Regions from separate parts of the Mesorhizobium vachelliae genome, predicted to be linked through region 4. Evidence: predicted binding sites of a transcription regulator. Region 4 holds the regulator's gene; each other region holds the start of a gene.
The links. Region 4 encodes PhoB, which activates phosphate uptake and scavenging genes when phosphate is short. Its sites were predicted from a motif close to TGTCATNNANCTGTCAT; they were not measured.
Positions count from the first base shown of each region.

Region 1: olsB (l-ornithine N(alpha)-acyltransferase) is a predicted target of PhoB. The motif match lies at 5,103-5,119, and genes of this name have one in related genera.
Region 2: phnF (phosphonate metabolism transcriptional regulator PhnF) is a predicted target of PhoB. The motif match lies at 5,206-5,222, and genes of this name have one in related genera.
Region 3: RFM41_RS09975 (YdcH family protein) is a predicted target of PhoB. The motif match lies at 2,338-2,354, and genes of this name have one in related genera.

Region 1 is NZ_JAVIIR010000001.1:551,518-558,640, reverse strand. It holds gene RFM41_RS02790 (phosphoadenylyl-sulfate reductase) at 1-645, shown strand, start outside; gene RFM41_RS02785 (DUF934 domain-containing protein) at 816-1,349, shown strand; gene RFM41_RS02780 (DJ-1/PfpI family protein) at 1,564-2,184, shown strand; gene RFM41_RS02775 (hypothetical protein) at 2,269-2,469, opposite strand; gene grpE (nucleotide exchange factor GrpE) at 2,686-3,318, shown strand; gene RFM41_RS02765 (trimeric intracellular cation channel family protein) at 3,426-4,058, shown strand; gene olsB (l-ornithine N(alpha)-acyltransferase) at 4,164-5,051, opposite strand; gene RFM41_RS02755 (ATP-binding protein) at 5,235-7,123, opposite strand, start outside.
Region 2 is NZ_JAVIIR010000003.1:215,752-222,874, forward strand. It holds gene RFM41_RS07880 (carbon-phosphorus lyase complex subunit PhnI) at 1-98, opposite strand, end outside; gene phnH (phosphonate C-P lyase system protein PhnH) at 98-643, opposite strand; gene RFM41_RS07890 (phosphonate C-P lyase system protein PhnG) at 643-1,095, opposite strand; gene RFM41_RS07895 (PfkB family carbohydrate kinase) at 1,200-2,012, opposite strand; gene RFM41_RS07900 (carbohydrate ABC transporter permease) at 2,019-2,870, opposite strand; gene RFM41_RS07905 (carbohydrate ABC transporter permease) at 2,867-3,766, opposite strand; gene RFM41_RS07910 (extracellular solute-binding protein) at 3,763-5,013, opposite strand; gene phnF (phosphonate metabolism transcriptional regulator PhnF) at 5,270-6,034, shown strand; gene rlmN (dual-specificity RNA methyltransferase RlmN) at 6,158-7,123, shown strand, end outside.
Region 3 is NZ_JAVIIR010000003.1:623,055-630,177, forward strand. It holds gene RFM41_RS09955 (amino acid ABC transporter permease) at 1-28, opposite strand, end outside; gene RFM41_RS09960 (transporter substrate-binding protein) at 141-1,013, opposite strand; gene RFM41_RS09965 (IclR family transcriptional regulator) at 1,136-1,936, shown strand; gene RFM41_RS09970 (YdcH family protein) at 1,980-2,183, opposite strand; gene RFM41_RS09975 (YdcH family protein) at 2,424-2,603, shown strand; gene ispG (flavodoxin-dependent (E)-4-hydroxy-3-methylbut-2-enyl-diphosphate synthase) at 2,855-4,105, shown strand; gene RFM41_RS09985 (transglycosylase SLT domain-containing protein) at 4,110-4,970, shown strand; gene RFM41_RS09990 (response regulator) at 5,206-7,123, opposite strand, start outside.
Region 4 is NZ_JAVIIR010000010.1:33,064-40,186, forward strand. It holds gene pstS (phosphate ABC transporter substrate-binding protein PstS) at 1-440, shown strand, start outside; gene pstC (phosphate ABC transporter permease subunit PstC) at 510-1,496, shown strand; gene pstA (phosphate ABC transporter permease PstA) at 1,500-2,351, shown strand; gene pstB (phosphate ABC transporter ATP-binding protein PstB) at 2,348-3,151, shown strand; gene phoU (phosphate signaling complex protein PhoU) at 3,172-3,879, shown strand; gene phoB (phosphate regulon transcriptional regulator PhoB) at 3,896-4,585, shown strand; gene RFM41_RS20980 (ROK family protein) at 5,001-6,242, opposite strand; gene xylF (D-xylose ABC transporter substrate-binding protein) at 6,511-7,123, shown strand, end outside.

The DNA of each region.
Region 1 (7,123 bases), on a different contig from region 4:
GCGGCGCGTGATCTGTTTCGCGGCGAGATCGCCGCCGTGTCGTCCTTCGGCGCGGATTCGGCGGTGCTTCTGCACATGATTTCGGAGATCGACCGTTCGCTGCCGATCATCTTCCTCGACACGGGCAAGCATTTCGAGGAGACACTTGGCTATCGTGATGCGCTGGCGGCCGATTTCGGCCTGACCGACATAAGGGTGATCAAACCGGAGGAGGCTGCGCTCGAACGCGTCGATCCGACCGGCAGGCTGCACGAGACCGACACCGACGCCTGCTGCAATGTGCGCAAGGTCGAGCCGCTGGCGCGCGGCGTCGAGCCGTTCCGCGCCTGGTTCACCGGGCGCAAACGCTTCCAGGCTTCGACGCGCGCGGCGCTGCCCATCTTCGAGGCGGTCGGCTCGCGCATCCGCATCAACCCGCTGGCGCATTGGACGACCTCGGACCAGGCCGACTACATGCGCGCGCATGCGCTGCGCGAAAATCCGCTGGTCGCCTATGGCTATCTCTCGATCGGCTGCTTCCCCTGCACGCAGCCGGTGCAACCGGGCGAAGATGCGCGCAGCGGCCGCTGGGCGGGCCACGCCAAGACCGAGTGCGGCATTCATTTGTCGGGGTTGGAGAAGTCGCTGACCGACGCCTCGCTTTAGGATACGCCGATATTCAGGTGAGGCCGGCCTACAAATGGCGACTTCCTGCGCTTCCGGTGCTCACGTACTTCAAGTACGCTCCGCTCCGGTTCTCGGAAGCCACCATTTTCGGCTCGGCCTGACCCGAATCTCGACATATCCTTGGAATCTTTGGGACTTTAGGATTTTTGATGACTGGATCGACGACAGCGGGGACCCGCCTCTGGACCCCAGACGGCTTTCGCGAGGACGAATGGACGCACGCTGAGAGCGCGGAGGCGCTTGCCGGCAATGGCCGTTTCATCCTGCCGCTCCAGGCTTTTCTGGGGCTGGATGAAGAAGTTCGCAAGTCGGCCAAGGAGCGCCTCGGGGTGTTGCTGCAGCCCGGCGACGAGCTCGACAAGATAGCCGGCCTGTTGGATCAGCTGTCGCTGGTGGCGCTCGCCTTCCCGGCCTTCAATGACGGCCGCTCCTTCTCCAAGGGCGAATTGCTGCGGACCAGGTATCATTTCAAGCGTGCGATGCGCGCCACCGGCCAGGTTCTCGTTGACCAGCTGCCGCATATGCTGCGGCTCGGCTTCGACGAGTTCGAGGTCTCCAATCCGGTGCTGTTGAAGCGGCTGGAAGAAGGGCGGACCGGCGGGCTGCCGGTGTACTATCAGCCGGCCATGGAGGCGGAGCCCAAGGGACTGAAATATTCTTGGCGGCGCAAGCGTCCAAGCTGACGCGGCAGCTCATGCAGCAAGCGTGATTGTCCTGGTCCGACCAGCGTTGCGTATTTTGGTGGCCAACGCGGCTCAGGATAGGCCTGGAACGCATGCTGCATCGTTCTGGTCAGACCACATTGACGATTCAGGCTTCCCCTCGGGCTGACCTGCCCTTAGGATAGGTTCATTATTTCGGATCACGAAATAATAGCCAGCTAAGGGAGGAAAGAGCATGGCCGGCAAGAAAATATTGATGCTCGTTGGCGAGTTCAGCGAGGAATATGAGATTTTCGTCTTCGAACAGGCCATGCACGCGGTGGGCCATACCGTCCATGTCGTGTGCCCCGACAAGAAGGCGGGCGACGTGCTCAAGACCTCATTGCATGACTTCGAGGGCCACCAGACCTATACGGAAAAGCTCGGCCACGACTACATCCTCAACAAGACCTTCGCCGAGGTGAAGCCGGCCGACTACGACGCGGTCTACGCCGCGGGCGGGCGCGGACCGGAATATATCCGCATCGACAAGCGCGTGCAGGCACTGGTCAGGCATTTCCATGAGACCGGCAAGCCGATCTTCACCATCTGCCACGGTGTGCAGATCCTGATCGCGGTCGATGGCGTGGTGCGTGGCAAGGAAGTCGCGGCGCTGCATTATTGCGAGCCGGAAGTGACGCTTGCCGGCGGCACCTATATCGACGTCGCCCCAACCGGCGCGCATGTCGACGGCAATCTGGTTTCAGCCAAGGGCTGGCCGGGCCTTGCCGCTTTCATGCGGGAATGCCTGAAGGTGCTCGGCACCGAAATCCGCCACGGCGAAGCGCTGATGCGCGACGACCGGAAGGCGGCATAAACTTTTTTGCGCAATTCCGGATGGAAAACCGCTACACACTTTTCCTGGAATTGCTCTAATTGCGGCGCGAATTGCGGCGCGCGGCTATTGACGCCGCCCGCCGCTGGCCTTCTTCGCCTCGGCGCCTGCAAGGCGGTCAAGCAGGTCGCTCAGCCGCTGGGGCACCTCCTTTTCCAGGCGAAATGCCGGCAAGGTGCGCAGAAAGCGCTTCGTCGCCTCGCTGCCGGCCTGTCGCCTGATATCGTTGGCCAGCTCGGCGCGCCTGTTGCCGTGGTTGCCGTTCATATCCCAAAATCCTGTGTCGGCTTCGAAACTCCTCCAGCCCGCCTATGGTTCCCGCCACGGCATTTGAGGGCAAGCAAAGCCGCGCGATACGGTAAAATTTGAATTAATCTGGAATGATAGTCCGACATCCCCGGCGAGCGCTTACCCCTTGATTTTTGACCTCCAAACCTCGATATCGGGCGCAAATCCAGACCAATCCGAATGACGGGAAACGCGATGAGCGACCAGGCAAAAGACGAACGCACGCCCGAAGATATGGAAGCCACCCAGGCTCCCGGCGAGCGTGCGGAAGGTGGCGTCGACGGCGACTACGAAGCGCTGGTGCGGCTGCTGAAGGAAAACGAGGAACTGAAGGACCGCGCGCTGCGCGCGGCGGCCGAGATGGAGAACCTGCGGCGGCGCACCGCGCGCGACGTCCATGATGCGCGGACTTACGCCGTCGCCAATTTCGCGCGCGACATGCTGTCGGTGTCCGACAATCTGCGCCGCGCGATGGACGCGATCCCCGCCGAGGCGAAAGCCGGCGGCGACGCCGGGTTCAAGGCGCTGATCGAAGGTGTCGATCTCACCGAACGTGCCATGCTTTCGGCGCTGGAGCGCCACGGCGTGAAGAAACTCGCTCCCGAAGGCGAGAAGTTCGACCCGAACTTCCACCAGGCGATGTTCGAGGTGCCCAATCCGGAGGTTCCGGCCGGCACTGTCGTCCAGGTGGTGCAGCCGGGCTATTCGATCGGCGAGCGCGTGCTGCGGCCGGCTATGGTCGGCGTCGCCAAGGGCGGTCCGAAGGCTGCCGCCGAGGCGAAGGCTGAGCCGGGCCCGGTGAACGAGCAGGCCGAGAAGGATGCTTGATAGCGAATAGGGAGTAGTGAGTAGTGAGTAGGGAAGCTGGCTAGCAACAGCACAGCTTCGTGATATTCATTGCTACTCACTATTCGCTACTCACTACTCGCTCATTCATGAATCCCATCGCGTTGCTCGACTATGCCGGCGTCGCCGTCTTCGCGGCGACGGGCGCGCTTGCGGCATCGCGTAAGCAGCTCGACATCATCGGTTTCCTGTTCCTGGCCAGTGTCACCGGCATTGGTGGCGGAACACTGCGCGACGTCATCCTCAACCTGCCGGTGTTCTGGGTCGCCAACAGCGGCTATGTGCTGATCTGCGCCGTCGTCGCGGTGCTGGTGTTCTTCAGCGCCCACCGCTTCGAATCCCGCTACAAATTGCTGCTCTGGCTCGACGCCATCGGCCTGGCCGCGTTCTCGGTGATGGGCGCGGCCAAGGGGCTGGCGATCACCGGCTCTCCCGTCGTGTCGGTCGTCATGGGCGTGCTGACGGCGACCTTCGGCGGCATCTTGCGCGACCTGCTTGCCGGCGAACCCTCGGTGCTGCTCAGGCCCGAGATCTATGTAACGGCCGCCCTTGCCGGCGCCGCTATCTTCACCCTTGGCGATCTAGCCGGCCTGCCGGCGCTGGCTTCCAGCCTGCTCGGCTTCGCGGGCGCATTCATGGTGCGCGGCGGGGCGCTCAAATTCGGCTGGTCGTTTCCGGCTTACAAGAGCCGGCCGGGGCGAAGGCCGGAAGACATTCCATAAAGAGAGGGAATAGGAGATAGGGATCAGGCAATAGGGAATAGCCACCAGAGCGTGAGCCGTCGCAGTTTTTCTACTGCCTACTGCCTACTGCCTACTGCCTACTGCCTATGCCGCGAAGCGCTGCCCTTCACCGCCATAGTAGTTGACGTAGCGGGCGCCGATCTCCTTGACCGGCATGACGACGAAGACATCGACGGTCGAGAATTCGTGGTCGATGACGCAGCCGTCGCCGATGCGGGCGCCGACGCGCAGGTAACCCTTGACCAGCGGCGGCATGGCGGCGATCGCCGCCTTGGTGTTCACCGCTTCGATCGGCATCAGGTCCATCGAGCAGTAGCGTCCCGGAACCGCGCGAACGTCCCAGGCGGAGTTGGTGCGGCAATGATGGGCGAGATAGGTCAGCGCCTCGGCATGCGCCGCCGGCACGATCCCATGGAAGGAGGCACAGCCGGTCATCACGCCGATGCCGTAGTGGTTGATATAGGCCCAGATGCCCTGCCAGAGCGCCTCGATGGTGCGCTTGGAGCGGTATTCCGGCAGAACGCAGGAGCGGCCGAGCTCGAGGAAGCGCTGGCCGGGATGCCGCGCGATCAGCTTGGTGAGCTCAAACTCGCCCTCGGAATAGAAGCCGCCGGCGGCCGCGGCGATCTCTTGCCGCAGCAAGCGGTAGGTGCCGACGATGCGGCGATGCTCGGGACCGGGAAGGGAGGTGTCAAACACAAGAAGGTGATCGCAGAGCGGGTCGAAACGGTCGGCGTCGCGCCGGTCCTGCGCCTGGAAAAGGTCCTTCCTCGCGCCGAGCTCGTCGTAGAAAACCCGATAGCGGACTTCCTGGGCGGCGGCGATCTCGGCCTCGTTGCGGGCGAGCCGCACTTCGAGATTGCCGATGCGGCCCAGCGGAGCACCGCTTGCGACGGCGTCGGCGCTACGGGCAGCGAGCAGGGCGCCGCCGGCGTTCGGCCGAGTGTCACATTCAGGCACGACTGTATGCACGAGTGATTCTCCTTCGAGCCATCCCTCTTGGCACGGGGATACGGTGTAGGTGCAACAGGATTGTGACAGTACCGTGATACGACGTGGCGGGCAATACTTTGTCGGCTGGGCAATACCCTCAACCGGCTATCTTGTGGCCGCCAAAGCCAGGCAAGCCAAGGCATTCAAGGGTTGAAAATTTCCTTAAGCCGCAACCTGGCCCTCGACCGCCTGGACGAGCGCGTCCGGGTCGAGCGGCTTGGTGACGAAGCCGCTGGCGCCATGGGCGAGCACGGCATGCCGGGTCTTTTCCTGGCTGTCGGCCGAAAGCACCATGATCGGAATCGGCGGCATGGCCAGGGACTCTTCGTGGCGGCGGATGGCGGCAATCGCATCGAGCCCGTCCATGACAGGCATATGCAGGTCCATCAGCACCACGTCGAAGCGGAACTTGAGGCCGGCATCGGTAACGGCATCGACCGCGGCCTTGCCGTTGCCGACGATCTTGACGCGATGCCCGGCCTTGAGCAGCGTGGCGCGGGCGAGCATGGCGTTGATGTCATTGTCTTCCGCGATCAGCACCGACAGGCCCTGATCGCGCTTGCGCACCGAGGCAGCCTCGCGCGGCTCCGGCCGCGGCTGGACGAGCGTGGAGCCGTGGCTGGTCAACAGCACCCGCAGCAAGGTCTCGCCGCGCACGGGTCTCGCGAGGAAAGTGGCGTAGCCGCTGGCGCGGAATTCGCCGAGCATGCCGCGGTCGGTCGGCGCGATCAGGGTGATGGCCTCGCAGTCGGCAAAGCCCGAGTCGCGCAGCCGCCTGAGCATCCTGCCGTCGCTGTTTTCGAGCGCGGCGTCGATCAGGAGCACGTTGCAGCCAGCAGCGAAGGGAGCGGCTTGGCCTGGTGTCGCCGCGATCTCGACAATGCCGCCATGGGCTCTGATCGCGCGGGCGATGGCATCGGCCTCGGTGGCGTTTTTCGACACGATCACCGCCCGCCGGTCGGCAAGGATGTTGTGGCGATGCGGCGGCGGCTCGGTTGCCGCGACCGCGGGAAGCTCTAGGACGAATTCGGACCCTTCGCCGAGTCGGCTGGAGACCGAGATCGTGCCGCCCATCGCCGTCGCCAGCCGCTTCGAGATGGCAAGCCCGAGGCCGGCGCCGCCATGCACCCTGGTCGAGGTGCCGTCGGACTGCTCGAACTCCTCGAAAATGCGCTCCAGGTCCTCTTCGCGCAGGCCCGGGCCGGTGTCGGCGACGGTGAAGCAGATGCGGTCGGTGGTTTCGGTGCGGGCGCGCGCCACGGTGAGCAGCACGCCGCCCGCGTCGGTGAACTTCACCGCATTACCGATGAGGTTGAGCAGCACCTGGCGCACGCGGCCGGGATCGGCGGTGATCATCTGCGGCACGTCGGGCTCGACATGGCAGCCGAGGCCGATGTTCTTGGCGAAAGCCTTTGCGGCCAGAAGCTCGATGATGTTGTCAGCGATCTCGCGCAGCGAGGTCGGCTGCGGCTCGGGCTCGAAGCGGCCGGCCTCGATCTTGGAATAGTCGAGCAGGTCCTCGATGAGCGCGAGCAGCGCGCTGGCCGAGGTGGAGACAGCGCCGACATAGGTGCGCTGTTCGGGCGAAAGGTCGGTATCGGCAAGCAGCTTCGCCATGCCCATGATGCCATTCATCGGCGTACGGATCTCGTGGCTGACGGTGGCGAGGAAGCGCGACTTGGCTTGGCTCGCATATTCGGCCCGCTCGCGCGCGGTGATCAGCGAGGATTCGGCGCGCTTGCGGGCGGTGATGTCGCGGGCGATCGCCCGGTGAGAGACCGCGCCCGTGTCCTTGTCACGCACCGACAATTCGATCCAGGAGAACCAGCGCGGCCCGCCCGGGGTGCGGATCGCGACATCGGTGGAGCTCAGGCATTCATGATCGGAGAAGGCGGCGTCGGGAACGACCCCGACATCGATGCCAAGCTCGGACAAGGTCTTGCCGGCAAGATTGCGCGCGTCAACGTCGACAAGCGAGGCAAAGACGCTGTTGGCATAAACGATGTGGCCGTCGCGGTCGCGATGGACGACGAGATCGCCTAGCGCGTCGA
Region 2 (7,123 bases), on a different contig from region 4:
GTCACCCGGCCCGCGTCGATCGTGCCCAGGTCCTCGCGGTAGAGCCGCTCGGATTGCTCGATGGCATGTTCGCCGCCGCGTGTCGCCACATAGGCCATCACAGCACCTCCACTCTGGTCGAGCGCGGCACGCCGATGACCCGGTCGCCATCGACGAGAAAGAGGTCGAAGCCGAGCGGATAGCGAACAAGCCGCTCGCGCAGCGGCCAGAAGCAACGGTCGACGCCCCCGATAGAAATGTCGCCGACGCCGTCGATGCCGGGACCGGAAAGCCTCAGGCGTACGCCTTCGTTGAAAATGCCCGCGGCTATCAGCGTGGCGGAATCGTCGGGATAGAGCAGGTTTCCGCGCTTGAGGCGCTCCAGCGCCTCGATCTCGCGGGGGGCGGCGAGCGCGGCGAAGACATAGTCGGCCTGGCCCAGCGGTGCGGGCCTGGCACCGGTCCGCGCCAGCGGTTCCGTCAAGGGCTCCTGTGTCGTATGGAAGCTGCATTCACGGTCGATCAGGCTGGCGACCACCGCGGCGAAGCCGGGTGTCGGCAGCGTGTGGATCGTGCCGGGGCGGGCAAGCGCCCCCATCAGCGCGTCGAAACCGGCATTGGCGAAGATCTCATCCTGATCCGGAAGCATGGCGGCAAGGCTCATCAGAAGGTCTCCATCTTGACGCGGGTGGCTTCGACCTTGCGCAGCAGGGCGGTGTCCTCTTCCGCCTGCCGCGCCGCCTGGGCGGAAAGGAAATCCCCGATCCGCGCCGCCTGGATGCCGGCGGCAAGTGCCGCATCGACAATGGCCATGGCCATCGCCTGCTCGAGGTCGCGGCCGGTCACGGCGCCATAGCCGTCGAGACCGTCGTGATCGCCAAGGCGGATATGCGCCTCCGCCACCAGAACTTCGCCGAGATGGAAGGCTGTGTTCAGCACCGTATCGATGAAAGGCAGCATCACCAGTCCGGTGCGGCTTGAGACGACTTCGATCGAGCCGATCTCAGGCAGCAACAGTTCGGCAAGATGCTTCAACGCGCCCACGTCGCTGCGCGCCAGCGTATCCAGCACGAAGGCATGTGACGCGATCCCCTGATCTCGCGCTTCGCGGGTCATGATCACCTCCAAACATTCGAATGTCTTCTAGATGATCCGAATGATGATTGCCATTTGATTTTTATGACATTTTTTTGAAGGTCCGGCTCTGCGCGGGACCAGCGTCAGGCGGTGCCGGCGCGCTCGCACAGCCATTCGGCCGTGCGCAGGCTTGCCTGTTCGGCGGCATCATCGAGGCTCAGCCGGCGCAGCAGGCCGTGCAGGAAAATCCCGGCGAAGCAATCGCCGGCGCCGATCGTGTCCGGCACGCAAACCTGTTTCAACGGCCTGACGTGACGAGGCTTGCCGCCGTCATAAAGCAAGATCGGACGCACGCCATCGGTCAGGACCAGCGTCGTCAGGCGCGGCCCGGCGACCGCCGCGGCCCTGTCCCAGACGCGATGGATGTCTTGCCCCGGAAAATCGGCGTGCGATCCAATCACGATGTCGGCCGGACGCGGCGATGCGCTGCGCAGCGGAAACTGCGACACCACGAGCGGGATCGTCTCCAGGGAGTCGGCGACCTCGTCGCCGAGCATAAGCGCGTTGAGATAGGCGGCGTCGCCGCTGACCGGCCCCTGTGCCGAAAACCGCGGCTTGATCTGCTCGCCGCTGTTCAGGATGGTGCGCTCGCCATTCGGCTCGAGCAGGATATCGGTGAACCGGGTTTCACCGTCCAGCATGCCGACGCCGCCGACATCGATGCCGCCCGCCATCAACGCCGCCAGCGCCGCCCGACCATGATCGTCATCCGCCAGGTTGCTGATCAGCCGCACGTCGTTGCCGAGCCTGGCGAGCTCGATGCCGGTGCGGAAACCGCCGCCGCCGAGCCTGACGGTTCGGCTGGAATAGGTGATGCGCGCGCCCGACGCGAGCGGCGCCGTAAGTGACCAGACGCGGTCGTGGTTGACGTGGCCGATAACGACGACTTTGCCCATATGCTGCTACTTTTCGTCCAGTCCTGGCGCCAGCGCATCGACGATGAAGCGCTGCGCGAGAAGAAACAAGGCCAGGACGGGCGCCACGGACAGCAGGCTCGTTGCCATCAGCGGACCCCACAGCACCTCGGCGCCGTCGAGATCGGCGAAGGCGGCGATGCCCGTGGTCAGCGTCTTTCGGAAACTGTCCTCCAGCACCAGCTGGCCCCAGAGGTAGATGTTCCAGGCCCCCATGAAGGAAATCACCGAAAGCGCCGCGATCGCCGGGATGACATTCGGCACCGCGATCTCCCAGAATTGCCGCCAGAGGCCTGCGCCGTCCATCCGCGCGGCTTCGAACATCGAGCCCTGCAGCGAGCGGAAGGCCTGGCGGAAATAGAAGACGTAGAAGCCGATATAGGGAACGGAGGGGACGATCATCGCGCCATAGGTGTCGAAGGCCTGCACTTTGACGACCGCGATGTAGGTCGGGATGATGGCGAGCACGGTCGGAAACGACATCGTCGCCACCACCAGCCAGAACAGGAATTTTCGTCCGGGAAATTCCAGGCGGCCGAAGGCGTAGCCGGCGGGCAGCGCCAGCACCAGCTTGCCGAGCGTGATCAGGGTCGAGGTCAGGATAGAGTTCCACAGCCACATCCAGATCGGATGGCGGCTGGCTGCGATGGTGAAGTTCGAGAGCGTCGGCTGCTCCGGCCAGAGCCGGATCGCCTTGGCGGCGATCAGCTCGTTCGGCGTGAAGGCGGACGTCACCATCCAGACGAGCGGAAACACCGTCGCGACGCTCAGGCACAGAAGGACGACGTGAATGATCGCGCGCTCAAGGGACAGATGCGCCGGCAGGGATTGCGCGCTCATCCGTAATGGACCCGCTTTTCCCCGATGCGGAACTGCATCCAGGTAACCGACAGCACCACCACGATGATGATCATGGCGACAGCGCTGGCCTGTCCGAACTGGAAGAACTGCATGCCTTGTTGCCACAGGAAATAGAGGATGCTGCTGCTGCGTCCCGCCGGCCCGCCATGCGTCAGGACGTCGATGACGCCGACGATGTCGTCAAGGATATGGAACAGCGTGGTGACCGAGATGAAGAAGGCGGTGGGCGTGATCATCGGCAGTTCGATGGTCCAGAAATATTGCCAGCGGCTGGCGCCGTCGAGCCGGGAGGCCTCCCGCAGGCCGTGCGGAACATTGGCGAGCGCCGCCAGCCACAAAAGCATGTTCAGGCCGAATGTCTTCCAGAACGTGATCAGCGCTACGCATGGCAGCGCCAGGTCCGGATCCGTGTGCCAGCGCAGCCGCGCGAGGCCGAGCGATGTGAGGACCTCGTTGAAAAGGCCGTTGACCGGGTTGAGCAGCCACGACCAGGCGACGCCGGCGACCGAAAAGGCGAGGATGGTCGGCAGGAAAAGCATGCCGCGATAGACCGCGTCCATGCGCGACCCGCGCACGGAATGGATCATCAGCGCCAGGATCAGCGGCAGGATGATCTGCGCCGGGATCAGGATCGCGCAGTAAAGCAGCGTGTTCCATGCCGACAGCTGGAAATCGGCGCTGGCGAACATGGCGACGTAATTGGCGGTGCCGACGAAACGGATGTCCGACGACAAAAGATTCCAGTCGAGGACCGACAAGGCGGCCGAGCCGACGATCGGGCCATAGAGAAAGACGACGACCGCCAGGACCGCCGGCCCCACGAACAGGTAGGGAGCCAGCAGCCTGTGCAGCGATCGGTATTGCAGTGCGCTCATCCGGCGGCGATGAGGGCAGCAAGCTCGTCGTTCGCGCCCTTCATGCCGTCGGCGACGGAAGTTTCCTTCAGGAGCATGCGCGAAACCCATTTGCGCCAGATGGTCTGGCCCTCCAGGCCGCGCTTGCCCGGCCAGATGGTTTCGGCCGTGAGGCCGTCGGCGAGCTGGCCGGCGGCGGGCTTCATGAAGTCGTTGATCAGCGGGATGTCGTGCACCGAGGTGTTGAGATAGCCCACGCTCGACCAGATCGCCTGACCTTCCTTGGAAGCGCAGAATTCGAGGAAGGCGAGCGAGGCGTCGGCCTGCTCCTGGTTGTGCGTGTAGACGGCAAGGAAATTGCCGCCGCTGTTCATCTTGCGGGCATGGCCGGGCAGGCCGGGGAACTTCGTGGTGATGGCCTTTGCGGCGCCGAACGGGAACGTCGTGGCGCGGGTCGAGCTGGTGGTGCAGATCGCCAGCGCGCCGGATTCGAAGGCCGCGTCCTGCTCCTTGGCGCTGACGGGCAGCCACAGGCCATCATAGGCCGGCGCGCAATAGCGCTCCATGCCGGCGATGGCTTCCGGACTGTTGAGCGCCAGTTTTCCGTCCGGGTCGACGATGAAGCCGCCGGCATTCTGGATGAAGGACTGGCTCGTCCACTCGTTGTTGGACAGCGCCAGCGCCGAACGATAGGTCGCGTGCTTGTCTTTCAGCTTGCTGTCGAGCTGCCGGGCCGAATTGTAAAGCCAGTCGGCATCCGGGGTTTCCGGCAGGGCCGGATCGAGCCCGGCCTGCTGCCAGAGTTCGCTGTTGATGAAGGTTATCGGGGTCGACATCGCCCAGGGAAGGCCGATCAGGGCGCCATCGATGGTCACCAGCGGCAGGACCGAGGGATTGAAATTGGCCGCGATCGCATCCGCCTTGGCGGAATTGATCTCGCGCAGGTCGCGGGCGCCAAGCGTGCGCCTGGCGAAATAGCCGAACTTCCAGCCGGTGATCATCATAGCCGGCGGGCGGCCCGCCGCTATGCTGGCGACCGCCTTGGCGGTGGCGGCCTCATAGTCGCCGTCGAAGCGGTTGACGACCGTGACGCCCAGCTTCTTGTCGTTGAAGGCATCGACAACCTTCTGGAACGGCTTGTCGGCGCCCCATGTGCTCGAGATCTCGATCCTCGCATCGGCGGAAAACGCTGGCGCCACGCGCGCAAGACCGGCCCCTGCCAAGGCGGTCGCGCCTGCCATGAATTGACGTCGGCTTATCTGGTTCATATCAAATCGCCTTATTCATCCGAATGTTTCAATTTCATTCGGATGAATTCGTAACGCGACTTGATGACAGGCATGTGTAGGGGGAACCCGTCCGTGCCGATTCCGCCACGATCGTAAGCGCGGGGGATATCCCTTGTGTGACACGGGGTCGGATGCGCGCTGGCGTTGCCAAGACCCGCTGCGTCCAATAATTGTCATTCGAATGACATTGACTGAAGGCAGCGAATGAATGCGCCGCCGCTCAGGAAGGAACACGATGCAAAACAAGATGTTGCATGGCCAATGGCAGCATGTCGAAGAGGAACTGGCCGCCGAAATTGCCGCCGGTCGTTTCGGCGACGACATGCAACTGCCGAGAGAGGCAGAGCTGATGGAGCGTTTCGGGGTTGGCCGTCACAGCATCCGGCGGGCGATGGCGCAGCTTCAGAACCGCGGCCTGGTTCAGGTCGAGCAGGGAAAAGGTACTTTCGTGCGCGGCCCGCGGCTGGATTACCGCCTGTCGGAGCGGACGCGCTTTTCGCAGAATCTGCTCGAACAGGGCCGCGAGCCGCTGGGTCAGGCAATCAAGGAAGAAGAGATCGCGGCGCCCCGGCGGGTCAGCGAGGCGCTCAGGCTGCCGCCCGGCGAACCCGTCTATCACATCGTCCGGCTTGGTCTTGCCGACGGGGAGCCGATCGACTTTTCCAACGCCTACTATCCAGTGCGCCGCTTCCCCGGCTTCGACAAGGCCAGGCGCAACGGCCGCAATGTCAGCATCATCCTCGCCGAATACGGCGTCACCGACTACATCCGCTTGCGCACCGATATCATCGTACGGCTGCCGACCAGGGAAGAGGCGCGGCGGCTGGCGCAATCCGAGACGCAGCCCATCGTGCTGACGAAAAAAGTGGACGTGGACATGAAGGGCACGCCGATCGCCTATTCCGAAACGGCCTGGGCCAGCGAGCGCGTGCAATTCTCGATCGACAACACGAACCAGCTCCTGAATGTGCTGGCGCAGGCTGCGAACGCCAAGGACTGACCTTTGCGATAGCCTGAAAGCGCCGCCGGGCGCATGACTCCGGCCTCAAGCTGTGCTATGCGCCGCGCTTCCTTCTCCGGCAGATGCTGAAATCAGCCGCAAATCGCTTATATTGGCGCAACCATGACCATTTCGATCGACCTCAACGCCGAAGGCGCCCGTGACGCCTTGCGCCGCGCAACACCGACCGAGAAGCCGTCGCTGATCGGCCTGACTCGCGCCGAGCTCGGCGAAGCGCTTGTCGGCGCCGGCATCGTGCCGGAGCGCCAGGCCAAGATGCGCGCCCAGCAGCTCTGGCACTGGATGTATGTGCGCGGCGTCTCCGACTTCGCGCATATGTTCAACATTTCCAAGGACCTGCGCGCCGAGCTCGACAAGCACTTCACCGTCGCGCGCCCCGAGATCGTCGAGGAACAGATCTCGTCCGACGGCACGCGCAAATGGCTGTTTCGCTTCCCGCCGCGCGGCGCCGGTCGTCCCGTCGAGATCGAGACCGTCTACATCCCCGAGGAAGGCCGCGGCACGCTCTGCATCTCCTCGCAGGTCGGCTGCACACTGACCTGCTCCTTCTGCCACACCGGCACACAGAAGCTGGTGCGCAACCTGACGACGGAAGAGATCCTGGCGCAGCTCTTGACCGCGCGCGACCGGCTCGGAGACTTCCCCGACCGCGACACGCCGGACGGCGCCATCGTGCCGGCCGAGGGCAGAAAAGTTTCCAACATCGTCATGATGGGCATGGGCGAGCCGCTCTATAATTTCGAGGCGGTGAAGAAGGCATTGCTGATCGCGTCGGATGGCGACGGGCTTTCCCTGTCGAAGCGCCGCATCACGCTCTCCACCTCCGGCGTCGTGCCGGAGATCGCCCGCACCGGCGAGGAGATCGGCGTCATGCTGGCGATCTCGCTGCACGCCACCAATGACGATTTGCGCGACCTTTTGGTGCCGATCAACAAGAAGTTCCCGCTGAAGGACCTGATTGCCGCCTGCAAGGCCTATCCCGGCCTCTCCAACGCCAAGCGCATCACCTTCGAATATGTGATGCTGAAGGACGTCAACGATTCCCTCGACGACGCCAAGGCGCTGGTC
Region 3 (7,123 bases), on a different contig from region 4:
TCAGGTTGAAATTGAGCGTATAGCCCATGCGTCCGTCTCAATCGCTGCGGTGCGACGGATAGGTTCCGCCGCCCTCGCGCCGGTGTCGAGGAAAACAGGCGGAAGGAGCCGCTCCTTCCGCCGGCTCGTCGTATGGCCGGTCAGATGACCGGGAAGCCCGGATGCCGCGGCGGCGGCTCCTGGCCGAAATATTCCTTGAAGGCGGCGTCGTAGAGCGCCGTCTCATGGCCGAACATGGCGATGGTGAAGGTCTGGTTGACGAAGGTCAGCCAGTCGAGGTCGCCCTGCCTGACCGCCGCGCCGTAAAGCATCGAGTACCAGCTCTTGCCGGCGTCGAAATATTTGTCCGGGTTGCGCGAGGCGAGCCAGCGCACTGTGGAGAGGTCGACCGCGGCGGCGTCGACGCGCTTCGATTCCAGCGCCTGCAGGACGTTGGCCTGGGTATCGATCTGCATCACCTGCGCCTGCGGCAAGGCGAAATGCACCGAGCTTTCGGCGTCGACATTCTGCAGGATCGAGATGCGCGTGTTGGCGCCATTCGCCAGGAGCTTGTCGAAGGTCTTGTTCTCGGAACCGGGCAGCGTCAACAGCGCGACGCCTTCGACATAGTAGGGCCGCGAGAAGTGGATCAGCTGCGAGCGCTGCGCGGTCATGGTCATGAACTGGATGGTGATGTCGACCTTGTTGGTCGTCACGTTGGGAATGCGCTGCGCCGGATCCTGGGTGACGAATTCGACCTTGGTCGCGTCGTCGAAGAGGCCCTTGGCGAGGATGCGGCCCATGGTGATGTCCATGCCGACGAGTTCGCCGGCATCGTTCTCGAAATGCCACGGCGCATTGGTGCTGCCGGTGCCGACGATGAGCTTGCCGCGATCGAGCGCGGTGCGCAGCACGCTGTCGGACGCGGCTTGCGCCGCCGCCTTCTCGGCGCTGATGGCGGTGAGCGCCCCGGCGGTGGCCAGTCCCGCCATTCCCAGTTTCAGAAAATCACGTCTGCCGGATGTGTCGTTCACGGCGACCTCCTTTGATGTTGTGTTCCCCAATGCGGCTGAGACACGTATCGCAATCAGCGATTGTCTCTTACAAGAGACGCATGTATCCTGTACAAGACAGATACTAGCACCAGGAATCGACAATGCAAGATAGTGAAACGGTGAGCGGGTGGCCGAGCGAGGGCGCGGGTGAAGAGCGGCCGGCGGGCTCGCGCGAGAAGGGCCTCAACAGGGTCTTGAACATGCTGGAATTCCTGCATGCCAATCAGCGGGCGATCGGCATCGGCGAACTGGCCAAGGGGCTGAACGCGCCGCGCTCGACGACCTACACGCTGGTGCGCGAACTGGTCGAGGCCGGGCTCCTGGAGATGGCCGGCGACGGCAACCGCGTCTATTTCGGCAAGAAGCTCTATCTCTATGGAATGGCCTATATGCGCGGCAACGACCTGCTCAGGCGCGGCCGCCAGGAGGTCGACACGTTGTCGCGCGAGACGGGCGAAACCTCGGAGCTCTGCATGCTGCAGAGCGGCCGCTACACGATCGTCCATTCGAGCCCCGGCACCAGGCCGTTCCGCATCAGCTCTGCCACCGGCCTGCAGATCCCGCTGCCATGGACGGCCTCCGGCCGGCTGCTGCTTGCCGGCCTCGACCGCAGCCGGATCGAGGCGATGGTCACGCAAGACGATCTCGTGCTGCCGGATGGTCGCAAGCTGGAACTCGACGATTTCATCGACGATATCGGAAAGGCCCGCGTCACCGGCTATTGCGTCACGTCGGGCCTGGTCGACGCCTACACCAAATGTCTTGCGGCGCCCGTGTTCTCGGCTCCCGGCAAGGTCGAGGCGACGATGTGCCTGGTGGTGCCGATCGATACCTCCGAGGAGCGGACGGGCGAGCTTCTTGCCGTGCTGCGCGAGCGCGCGGCGCGGCTTTCGATCTCGTGACGGAGCAGTCTCGTGACGGAGCGGGGGCGGTAGCGCGATCCGCTCAGGCGATGATGTCGGGAATGATGCGGTCTTCCAGCGCCGACAGCCGGTCTTTCAGCATCAGCTTCTTCTTCTTCATGCGCTGGATCTGAAGCGGGTCGCAGCCTGTGGCGATCATCGCGTTGATGGCGGCGTCGAAATCGGCGTGTTCCTGTTTGAGCCGGGAATATTCGAGGCGTATTTCAGCCTGTTCCTGTTCGGACATTATCTACCGTCTGCGTATGCATCGCCCAATCGGGCTGTCTGGGCGGGGCCGGTCGTCTGTTTCTTTGCGACCGGCGCGCAGCCCTTATCACATTTCACTTTGTCGTGGAATGCTACCACGTGGCATTCGACATCGAGATCGGTTGGTGGCAAACTGTCATTGTGCCGTCACAGTCGCAACCTGCGGTGGAGGCGCCCGCGACGGCTGCAATCGAGGAAACCATGAAAGGGAGAACCAATCATGTCTCTTGCATCCCATCTTGATGAGTTGCAGCGGAAACACGGTGATATCGAGCGCGAGCTCACCGATGCGATGAACCATCCTTCGGTAGACGACCTCGAAATCGTGAATCTCAAGCGACGCAAGCTGGCAATCAAGGACGAGATTGAAAAGCTGAAGGCGAGCCCCACGACACACTGAAGCTCTTCCAGGCACCATAACCGCCCCCGCCGCGGTGCAGCCTCCCGGTGGCAAGGAATGCCGCCGGCTTGGTACTTTACACTGAATCTCTTGACCGTTTGGGCGCGCATCCTCAGGCCGATGCTCCTTCGACCCGCGTGGCGGCTGATCGGATGGCTGCGGAATTGAGGGCCTTGCCGGCCGGTTGCCATTGACAAGCCATCTTTGCTCCGCCACCTCATGCCCGGAACTTTCAGATGAAGGCGGCCGGCATGACCGGATATTTTTCCTCTCCCTTCCCGCGCCGGACATCGGTTGGCGTGACGGTCGGCGGCGTGACGGTCGGCGGCGGCACCCCGGTCGTCGTGCAGTCGATGACCAACACCGACACGGCCGATGTCGACCAGACCGTCGCCCAGGTCGCGGCGCTGCACCGCGCCGGCTCGGAAATCGTGCGCATCACGGTCGACCGCGACGAGAGCGCGGCGGCGGTCCCGCGCATCCATGAGCGGCTGCTCAGGCTCGGCGTCGACGTGCCGCTGGTCGGCGACTTCCATTATATCGGCCACAAGCTGCTCGCCGATCATCCGGCCTGCGCCGAGGCGCTGGCCAAATACCGCATCAATCCCGGCAATGTCGGCTTCAAGGACAAGAAGGACCGCCAGTTCGCGGCGATCGTCGAGATGGCGATCAAACACGACAAGCCGGTGCGCATCGGCGTCAACTGGGGCTCGCTCGACCAGGAGCTTTTGACCCGGCTGATGGACGACAACCAGGCGAAGCGCTCGCCGCTCACCGCGCAGGAAGTGACGCGCGAGGCGATCGTCCAGTCGGCGATCCTGTCGGCGGAGATGGCGGAAGAGATCGGGCTTGGCCGCGACAAGATCATCCTGTCGGCCAAGGTCAGCGGCGTGCAGGACCTGATCGCCGCCTACACCGAGCTTGCCACCCGCTCCGACCACGCGCTGCATCTGGGTCTCACCGAGGCCGGCATGGGCACCAAGGGCATCGTCGCCTCGTCCGCCGCCATGGGCATCCTCCTGCAGCAGGGCATCGGCGACACGATCCGCATCTCGCTGACGCCGGAGCCGAATGGCGACCGCACCCGCGAGGTGCAGGTGTCGCAGGAACTCTTGCAGACCATGGGCTTCCGGCAGTTCGTGCCGATCGTCGCGGCCTGCCCCGGCTGCGGCCGCACGACGTCCACCGTGTTCCAGGAGCTCGCCCAGAGCATCCAGGCCGATATCCGCAAGAACATGCCGGTGTGGCGCGAGAAATATCCCGGTGTCGAGAACCTCAAGGTCGCGGTGATGGGCTGCATCGTCAACGGCCCCGGCGAATCCAAGCATGCCGATATCGGCATATCGCTGCCCGGCACCGGGGAGACTCCGACGGCGCCGGTCTTCATCGACGGCAAGAAGGCGGCGACGCTGCGCGGCCCCTCGATCGCGCAGGATTTCGAGAAGATGGTCGGCGACTATATCGAGCAGCGCTACGGACACGGCAAGGCAGCGGCCGAGTAGGCCGATGCACCGTTTCCTTACGGTGACCCTGGCCTTGTTCTGCTGCTTGAGTTGGGTGGCGGCCGCGTCGGCGGATCCGCCGCAGTCGAAATCGGCAGCCAAACGGCTGATCGACCGCGTCTGCGATCTGATCGAGACCGAGGCCGGCAAGAACGGCTTGCCCAAGGATTTCTTCGCCCGGCTGATCTGGAAGGAAAGCCGCTTCGATCCGAGTGCGGTGAGCCCGGTCGGCGCGGAAGGCATCGCGCAATTCATGCCCGGCACCGCCAAGATGCGCGGCCTGGCCAATTCCTTCGACATCGAGCAGGCGATCCCGGCTTCAGCGAAATATCTCGCCGAGATGAAGGCAGGCTACGGCAATCTCGGCCTTGCGGCGGCGGCCTATAATGCCGGCGAGAACCGTGTATCGCGCTGGCTCGCCTCCGGCGGCTTCCTGCCGATGGAGACGGAAAGCTACGTCTTCGACATCATGGGCGAGCCCGTCGACAAATTTTCCGACAAATCATATGCCGGCACCGTCGAGCCGCTCGACCCCAAGATGAGCTTCGCGGTGGCCTGCCGCCGGCTGCCGGTGATCATGTCGCGGACCGTCGCGATGGCCTCGATCAACGTCAAGCCGTGGGGCGTGCAGGTGGCGGGCAATTTCCGCCGTTCGGCGGCGATCGGCCAATGGCTGAGGGTCAAAAGCCGGTTCCCGGCCTTGCTCGCCAGCCATGACCCGGTGGTGAGCCGGGTGCGCACGCCGATCGGCCGCCGCGGCATCTACGCGGTCAGGATCGGTGCGGACTCGCGCGGCGAGGCCAACACCATCTGCAACAAGCTGCAAAGCGTCGGTGGGGCGTGCGTGGTGTTGCGCAATCGGTAGTGACAAGCTGGAACGTGAGGGGACGTCGGCGGGACAGCGCCCCCCTCTGTCCTGCCGGACATCTCCCCCACAAGGGGGAAGATTGGCCGTCACCTTTGCTTTCGCCAATCTTCGACGAACCGGGTGAGGCGCCGAAACCGCTGATCTCCCCCCTAGTGGGGGAGATGCCCGGCAGGGCAGAGGGGAGCGCGAAGGAACTCGGCGGCGGCCGATGGCTGCCACCCGCTGCCCAGCCTCAAGCCGTCTTCGCCGCCACTGTCTCGCTGAGCCAGGTGCCGATCTTGGCGCCGAGGCGGTCAGGCGAGACTGGCTTCGGCAGATAGTCATCCATGCCGGCCTCGATGCATTTTTCGCGGTCGCCCTTCAGCGCATGCGCGGTGACGCCGATGATCGGTGTGTGATCGCCATTTTGCGTTTCGATGGCACGGATGGCGCGGGTCGCCTCATAGCCGTTCATTTCCGGCATGGAGACGTCCATCAGCACCAGGCGGGGGCGCAGCGAGCGATACATCTCGACCGCGGTGCGGCCATTGCCGGCGATGCGGTAGCTGAGGCCGAAACCGTTGAGGATCTGGCCGAAGACCATCTGGTTCACGTCATTGTCCTCGGCGATCAGGATGTCGATCGGGCCGCTCGGCGCCGCGGTCGATTCAGGCGCCGCCGGCACGGGCACCGCCGGACCGCGGATGACGGTGAAGGCCGGCGGTGCTGCCTGCGCCACGACCGGCTCGCGCACGAAATGCGCCTTTGCGCCCTGTGTGCGCGCCTTTTGGATGGCGGAGATCACGGTGCCCAGCAGCACCGCCGAACGCGCCGGCTTGGTGAGATGCGCGACGATGCCGAAATCGATCACCATGCGGCCGAAATCGACCTGGTCGACCGAGGTGAGCAGCACGACCGGAATGGAGGAAAGCCGGCTGTCGGCGGCAATCGCCCTCGCGACATCGGCGCCGTTCATGCCGGGCATCTGGTAATCGAGGATGATGCAGTCGACCGAGGCGCCGAGTTGGCAGGCGCGGTCGAGGAAGGCGAGGCCGACGGCGCCGCTTTCTGCCGCCGCGCAGTCGAAGCTCCAGCTCCTGAGCTGCTCGAGCAGGATTTCGCGGTTGACCGGATTGTCGTCGATGACCAGCACCCGGGCGCCGGTGACATCCATCGGCACCAGTTCGTCGCGCGACTGCCGGTCATGCGCCGGCAACGGCACGGCGAACCAGAACACGGAGCCGCGGCCGATCTCGCTTTCGACGCCGATCTTGCCGCCCATCAGATCGACGAGACGAGCGGATATTGCGAGGCCAAGCCCGGTGCCCTCATGGCGGCGGGTCGAGGAGCCGTCGACCTGGGCGAATTTCTCGAACACGTTTTGCAGTTTTTCGGCCGGGATGCCGATGCCGGTGTCCTCGACGCGGACCTTGAGCTGGACCACGCCGTCGACGACATCGCCGCCGACATCGACCAGCACATGGCCCTTCTCGGTGAACTTCACGGCGTTGCCGAGCAGGTTGGTGACGATCTGGCGGAAGCGCCCGGCATCGCCGACGACGAAGGCCGGCAGGCGCGGATCGACGCGCACGATGAGCTCGAGGTTCTTTTCGGCAACGCGCGCCGACACGAGCGTCGCCACGTCCTCGACCGCTTCCGCCAGACGGAAGGGGGCTGGGTCGAGCGTCAGCTGGCCGGCATTGATCTTCGAGAAATCGAGGATATCGTTGATGATGGTGAGCAGCGCATTGCCGGATTTGACGATGACGTCGGTAAAGGTCTTCTGGCGCGGCGTCAGCTCCGTCTTGGCAAGCAGCTCGGCCATGCCGAGCACGCCGTTCATCGGCGTGCGGATCTCATGGCTCATATTGGCGAGGAATTCGGACTTGGCGCGATCGGCGGCTTCGGCCTTGAACAAGGATGCGGCAGTCTCGGCGAAGGCGCGCCGGATCGCGTTTTCCATCGGCCGGAAGATCAGAACCGCGGCGATGGCGAGCACGGCGAACAAAAGGCCGCTCGCCCACAGGAGCAGCCGGTCGCTGGAAGCATCGGCGAGGTGACGCTCCTCGTCGAGCGCGGTGCGTACCTTCACCAGCATGGGCTGGGCGAAAAGGTCGTTCTGGTTGCGGATCTCGCGGTAGCTCCACTCGTCGACCTTCTGGGCGACGGCC
Region 4 (7,123 bases):
CCAACAACGTCTCGCAGACCGGCGGCGCGATCGGCTATGTCGAATATGCCTATGCCAAGCAGAACAAGCTCACCTATGCCGACATGGTGAACAAGGACGGCAAGAAGGTCGAGCCGACCGCCGCTGCCTTCTCCGCCGCCGCGGCCAATGCCGACTGGAGCTCGCAGCCGGGCTACGGCGTCATCCTGGCCAACCAGCCGGGCGCTGAATCCTGGCCGATGACGTCGGCCACCTGGATCCTCGTCTACAAGAAGCCGGACGACGCGGCGGCCACGACCGAAGCGCTCAAATTCTTCGCCTGGTCCTATGCCAAGGGCGACGACCTGGCCTCCAGCCTGGACTACGTCCCGATGCCCGACGCCGTCGTGAAGAGCGTCGAGCAAATGTGGGGCAAGGACATCGTCGACGCGAGCGGCAAGCCGCTCTACTCCGGCATGTAATATAATACCTGCGGAATAAGGAGGGCGTCTTTGGCGCCCTCCTGTCTCTTTCGAAATGCGAGGGGCTCAATGACAGCCGTTTCCGAAGCCGCGACATCGTCCGCCCTGCGGACCAGAGAAGCGACAGTGCGCCGCTTCGCCTTCACCGACATGGCCTTCCGGACGGCCACGCGCCTTTCCGCCATCCTCGTGCTGGTTCTCCTCGGCGGCGTCGCGATCTCGCTGATCGCCGGCTCGTGGGAGGCGCTGTCGAAGTTCGGCTTCTCCTTCCTGACCACCGAATCCTGGAACCCGGTCACCGAGAATTTCGGCGCGCTCGCGCCCATCTACGGCACCATCGTCACCTCGGCCATCGCCATACTCATCGCCGTGCCGATCGGCATCGGCATCGCCGTCTTCCTGACCGAGCTTTGCCCGCGCCCGCTCCGGCGCCCGATCGGCATCGCGGTCGAACTGCTCGCCGGCATTCCCTCGATCATCTACGGCATCTGGGGCCTGTTCGTCTTCGCGCCGTTCCTGCAGACGACGGTGCAGCCCTTCATCATCAACATCTTCCACGGCATACCGGGCCTCTCCAGCCTGTTCGCCGGTCCGCCCTACGGCATCGGCCTGCTGACCTCGTCGCTGATCCTCGCCATCATGGTGCTGCCCTTCATCACCTCGATCACCAAGGACGTGTTCGACACGGTGCCGGCGGTGCTGAAGGAATCGGCCTACGGCATCGGCTGCACGACCTGGGAAGTGACCCGGCGCGTGACCATCCCCTATACCCGCGTCGGCATCATGGGTGGCGTCATGCTCGGCCTCGGCCGCGCGCTCGGCGAGACGATGGCCGTCACCTTCGTCATCGGCAACGCGCACCGCATCAGCGCTTCGCTGTTCGCGCCGGGCACGACGATCTCGGCGACCATCGCCAACGAATTCACCGAAGCCGACGGCGCTCTCTACACGTCCTCGCTGGTGTCGCTCGGCCTGATCCTGTTCATCATCACCTTCATCATCCTCGCGCTCGCACGCTACATGCTGTTGCGCATCGATAGCCGCACGGGAGCCTGACCGATGTCGACTGCCCAATCGCTTCACCAAAGCCGCAAACGCAAGAATGCGGTGATGATGGCGCTGTGCGTCGTCGCGGCGGGCATCGGCCTCGCCTGGCTGGCGCTGATCCTCGGCGCCCTGCTCTACAAGGGGCTCTCCGGGTTGAACCTCGCCGTCTTCACGCAAATGACGCCGCCGCCCGGCGATGCCGGCGGCCTGCTCAACGCCATCTACGGCAGCATCGTGATGACGATCATCGGTATCGTCGTCGGCACGCCGATCGGTGTGCTGGCCGGCACCTACATGGCCGAATACGGGCGCTTCTCGCGGCTTACGACGATCGTGCGCTTCATCAACGACATCCTTTTGTCGGCGCCGTCGATCATCATCGGCCTGTTCGTCTATGAGCTGCTGGTACGGCCGATGGGGCATTTCTCGGCGATTGCCGGCGCCGTCGCGCTGTCGATCCTGGTGATCCCCGTGGTGGTGCGCACCACCGAGGACATGCTGAACCTCGTGCCCAACGCGCTGCGCGAGGCAGGCACCGCCATCGGCGCGCCGCGCTGGGTGGTGATCCGCTCCGTCGCCTACCGCGCGGCGCTGTCCGGCATCGTCACCGGTATCCTTTTGGCGATCGCCCGCATCTCCGGCGAGACGGCGCCGCTTCTCTTCACCGCGCTCAACAACCAGTTCTGGTCGAGCAATCTCAATGCCCCGATGGCCAGCCTGCCGGTGACCATCTTCCAGTTCGCTCTCAGCCCTTATGAGGAATGGCAGCAGCTGGCCTGGACGGGCGCACTCATAATCACCCTGACGGTTCTCGGGCTGAGCATCTTCGCCCGCAGCCTAACCGGACGCAGAGAGGACAGATGAAACCGATGTTGTCCACCGACCTGAACGCACCCGACACGACCGTCGAGAAGGCCAAGATCGAGGTCAAGAACCTCAACTTCTACTATGGCCAGTCGAAGGCGCTGAAGGACATCAACCTGTCCCTACCCGAGCGCAGCGTGACGGCCTTCATCGGCCCGTCGGGCTGCGGGAAGTCGACGCTGCTGCGCGTTTTGAACCGCATCTACGAGCTCTATCCGAAGCAGAGCGCCGAGGGCCAGGTGCTGCTCGACGGCAAGAACATCCTCGACCGCTCGCAGGACCTCAACCTGCTCAGGACCAAGATCGGCATGGTGTTCCAGAAGCCGACGCCGTTCCCGATGTCGATCTATGAAAACATCGCCTTCGGCGTCAGGCTCTATGAGAAGATCAGCAAGGCGGAGATGGACAACCGCGTTGAGTCGGCGCTGAAGCGCGCCGCGCTCTGGAACGAGGTCAAGGACAAGCTCAACGCCAGCGGCCAGAGCCTGTCGGGCGGCCAGCAGCAGCGCCTGTGCATCGCCCGCACCGTGGCGGTGAAGCCCGAGGTCATCCTGCTCGACGAGCCGGCCTCGGCGCTGGATCCGCTGTCGACGGCCAAGATCGAGGAACTGATCGACGAATTGCAGGCCGACTACACGATCGTCATCGTCACCCACAACATGCAGCAGGCGGCGCGCGTCTCGCGGCAGACGGCATTCATGTATCTGGGCGAGCTGGTCGAGTTCGACCGGACCGAGAAGATCTTCACCTCGCCCCGCGAGAAGCGCACGCAGGACTACATCACCGGCCGCTTCGGCTGAAGACATACGAGGACATCATCATGGCCGAACATACCGTCGCCTCTTTCGACGAGGACTTGAGGCAGATTAGCCGGCTCATCAACGACATGGGCGACCTCGCCGGCTCGATGGTCGGCGCCTCGACCAGGGCGCTGCTTGAAAGCGACAATGCGCTGGCGCAGCGCGTCGTCTCCGACGATGCCATCATGGACGCGCGTCAGCGCGAGCTCGACGACCGCGCCATCACGCTGATCGCCAAGCGCCAGCCGATGGCGGACGATCTTCGAAACGTGGTCGGCTCGATCCGCATGGCGGGCGACCTCGAGCGCATCGGCGATCTCGCCAAGAACATCGCCAAGCGCGTCGGCTCGGTCGGCGTCAGCGCCGCGCCGCGCGACCTCACGCATTCGATCGATTCCATGGCGCAGCTGGTGCTGATCCAGGTCCAGGGCGTGATCCAGGAATACACAGTGGGCGACGCCACGGCGCTGGCCAAGCTTCGCAACGACGACGAGCGCATCGACGTCAAATACACCTCCGTCTTCCGCGAGCTTTTGACCTACATGATGGAGGACCCACGCAACATCACCGCTTGCACGCATCTTCTGTTCTGCGCCAAGAATCTCGAGCGCATCGGCGACCATGTGACCAACATCGCCGAGAACGCCTATTATGTGTTGACCGGCACGCAATTGCCCGCCAACCGTCCGAAGCAGGACGAGACGGCAATGTCGGCGCCGGCGGCCTGACGAGAAGGTTACCCCGATGATCGCGCCACGCATCATGGTGGTGGAGGACGAGGAGCCGCTGGGGGTGCTGCTCCGCTACAATCTCGAATCCGAAGGTTACCAGGTGGAAGTGGTGACCCGCGGCGACGAGGCCGAAATCCGCCTTCAGGAAAACGTTCCCGACCTGCTCGTGCTCGACTGGATGGTGCCTGCGGTGTCCGGCATCGAGCTCTGCCGGCGTCTCAGGATGCGGCCCGAGACCGAGCGGCTGCCGATCATCATGCTGACGGCGCGGGGAGAAGAAAGCGACCGCGTGCGCGGCCTTTCGACCGGCGCCGACGATTATCTGGTCAAGCCGTTCTCGACGCCGGAGTTCATGGCCCGCGTCAAGGCGCTGCTGCGCCGCGCCAAGCCGGAGGTGCTGTCCAGCGTGCTCAAGGTCGGCGACATCGTGCTCGACCGCGAATCGCACCGCGTCTATCGTAAGAAGAGCGAGATCAGGCTCGGCCCGACCGAGTTCCGCCTGCTCGAGTTCATGATGCGTCATCCCGGCCGCGTGTTCTCGCGCAGCCAACTGCTCGACAATGTCTGGGGCGAGACGATCTATATCGACGAGCGTACCGTGGACGTCCATGTCGGCCGCCTGCGCAAGGCGGTCAACAACGGCCGCATGCCGGACGTCATCCGCACCATCCGCGGGGCGGGGTACGCGATCCGCGAGGATTAGGGGTAGGGTGCGAAGACGCTGACCGTTCTGTGTCAGCGGATCGCATGCGTCGGCGATTAGCCGAGACGCTCATGCTTCGTCATCCACGGGCGGAGCAAGGAGCGTAGCGACGCAGCGCAGACCCGAGGATCCATTCCGTGACTTCGAGGCGCCGGGGCGGTGCAGAATTCTGCTCCGCTGCGCCTGCGATCGAGGTAACGGCATGGATTCCAGGGTCTACGCGACGGAGCTTCGCTCCTGCTCCGCCCTGGAATGACGAAGCTGCGGGGTCTTCGCTAACTTCCAGCGCCTAAAGCGCTTCGCTTCATGCGCTTAGGCTTTTGATTTTACGCATGTCTTCGTCCCGAAACCGGCTTCCACTTTCGGGAGACATGCTCTAGCAGGACATGGAAACCGACGATCACTTCAAGGCTGATCAGGCGACGTTCTTCCCCGCGCCGCTTCTCGCCTGGCCTCCCGGCGCGAAAATCTCCTGGTCGACGAAGGTCAGCGCGCGCATGGCGCAGCCTTCGCGGATCAGCGGCAATTCGTTCGGCTCGGTGTCGAAGGAGATCGATTCGGAGTGCTGGCCGCCGGCGGTCTGGGCGATCGCCTCCCTTAGCGCCGGCTCGATCAGGTCGAATGCGGCCGCGCTGACACCGACCATGGCGACCGGCGCCGGGTCGATGAGGGCGAAAAGGCTGCCGAGACCGAAGCCCAGCGCCTCGCCTGCCCGGCGATAGGCCTCTCGCTCGGGGCCGTCCTCCTGCCGGGCCTTCGCGGCCAGCGCGCGCATGTCGGCATCGCCGACGTCGGTCGGCGCGGCATCCTCGCTTATTCCCATGGCGCTGCGCCAGATCGCGTAATTGCCGGCATAGGCCTCGACGCAGCCGCGCCTGCCGCAGCGGCAAAGCGCGCCGCCCGGACGGTGGATCATGTGCCCGAACTCGCCGCCCGAGGAATGCGTGCCCGTGAACAGCGCGCCCTTCAGCACCAAACCCATGCCGATGCCGTGCGACAAGAGGATGGCGATGAAGTCGTTGCGATAGCGATCGGGATCGCGCCATTGCAGCGCCACCGCCATCATGTTGCAGTCGTTCTCCATGGTGGCGGGAATGCCGAATTCCTTCTCGAGGAGGTCGGCGAACGGAATGTCGGTCAGCGGCGTGATCGGCGACCACAGCATGGCGCGTGAGTGGGAATCGGTGATGCCCTGGATCCCCATGGCGATGCGCGCGACGCTGCCCAGGTCGAGGTCGGGATCCTGCAGCCGGCGCCGGACGATCGCCATGCATTGGCCGATCAGCTCGTCGCGGGGCATGACAAGGGTGTCCAGGCGCTGCTGCTCCTCGGCAACCACCTGGCCGGCATAGTCGATCACGGCAACCGACAGGAAGTTGAGCGACAACACCACGGTCAGCACCGCCGCGGCTTCGGGGTTCAGCGCCAGGCCGATCTGCGGCCGGCCGCGTTTCAACGCCGTCGGCTCACTGGCCTTGCTTTCGCTGAGGATGCCTTCCTGGATCAGATCGGCGGAGATCGCCGAAATGGTCGAGTGGCTGAGCCCGGTGGTGGCGGCAATCTCCGTGCGCGAGGGCTGGCCGGCGCGGCGCACCGCCGAAATCACCATGGCGCGGTTGCGCCGGCGCAAATCGTCGTGGCGGATTCCGACCGACATTATCTCGCACATCCTCCCGGGTCATCGCGGCCTTGTGATGATGCATGGCCTGTCGCTGACATGCTAGGGATTGTGGCAGAAGCCAAGGTCCATGTCATTATTTATTGCGGATGCCGAAAAAAATGCTCGGACCCATCAAAACCCATCAGAATCGCAGTTGACAGCATCGTTTTGCTGGATCACTATTTTTTTGAGGCTCGAAAAAAAGCCTCTGTGCCGGCCTTCGGGCCAGTCTGGGTCGCGCCGCACGGGGCGCAGGGAGGATATCATGAAGAAATTCGCAGCCGCCATCCTGGCGGGCGTTGCCATGTCGCTGACGCTGATGTCGGTCGCCGAGGCGAAGGGCAAGGTGATCGGCGTTTCATGGTCGAATTTCCAGGAAGAGCGCTGGAAGACGGACGAAGCGGCGATGAAGAAGGCCATCGAGGCCGCCGGCGACAAGTATATCTCGGCCGACGCGCAGTCCAATCCGGGCAAGCAGCTGACCGACGTCGAAAGCCTGATCTCGCAGGGCGCCAACGCGCTGATCATCCTGGCGCAGGATGCCTCGGCGATCGGCCCGGCGGTGCAGAAGGCGCTCGATGAGGGCATCCCGGTCGTCGGCTATGACCGGTTGATCGAGAACAAGGACGTCTTCTACCTGACCTTCGACAACAAGGAAGTCGGCCGCATGCAGGCCCGCGAAGTGTTCAAGGTGAAGCCCGAAGGCAACTACGTCTTCATCAAGGGCTCGGGCGCCGATCCGAACGCCGACTTCCTGTTCTCGGGCTCCATGGAAGTCCTGAAGGAAGCCATCGACAGCGGCAAGATCAAGAATGTCGGCGAGGCCTATACCGACGGCTGGCTGCCCGCCAACGCGCAGAAGAACATGGAGCAGTTCC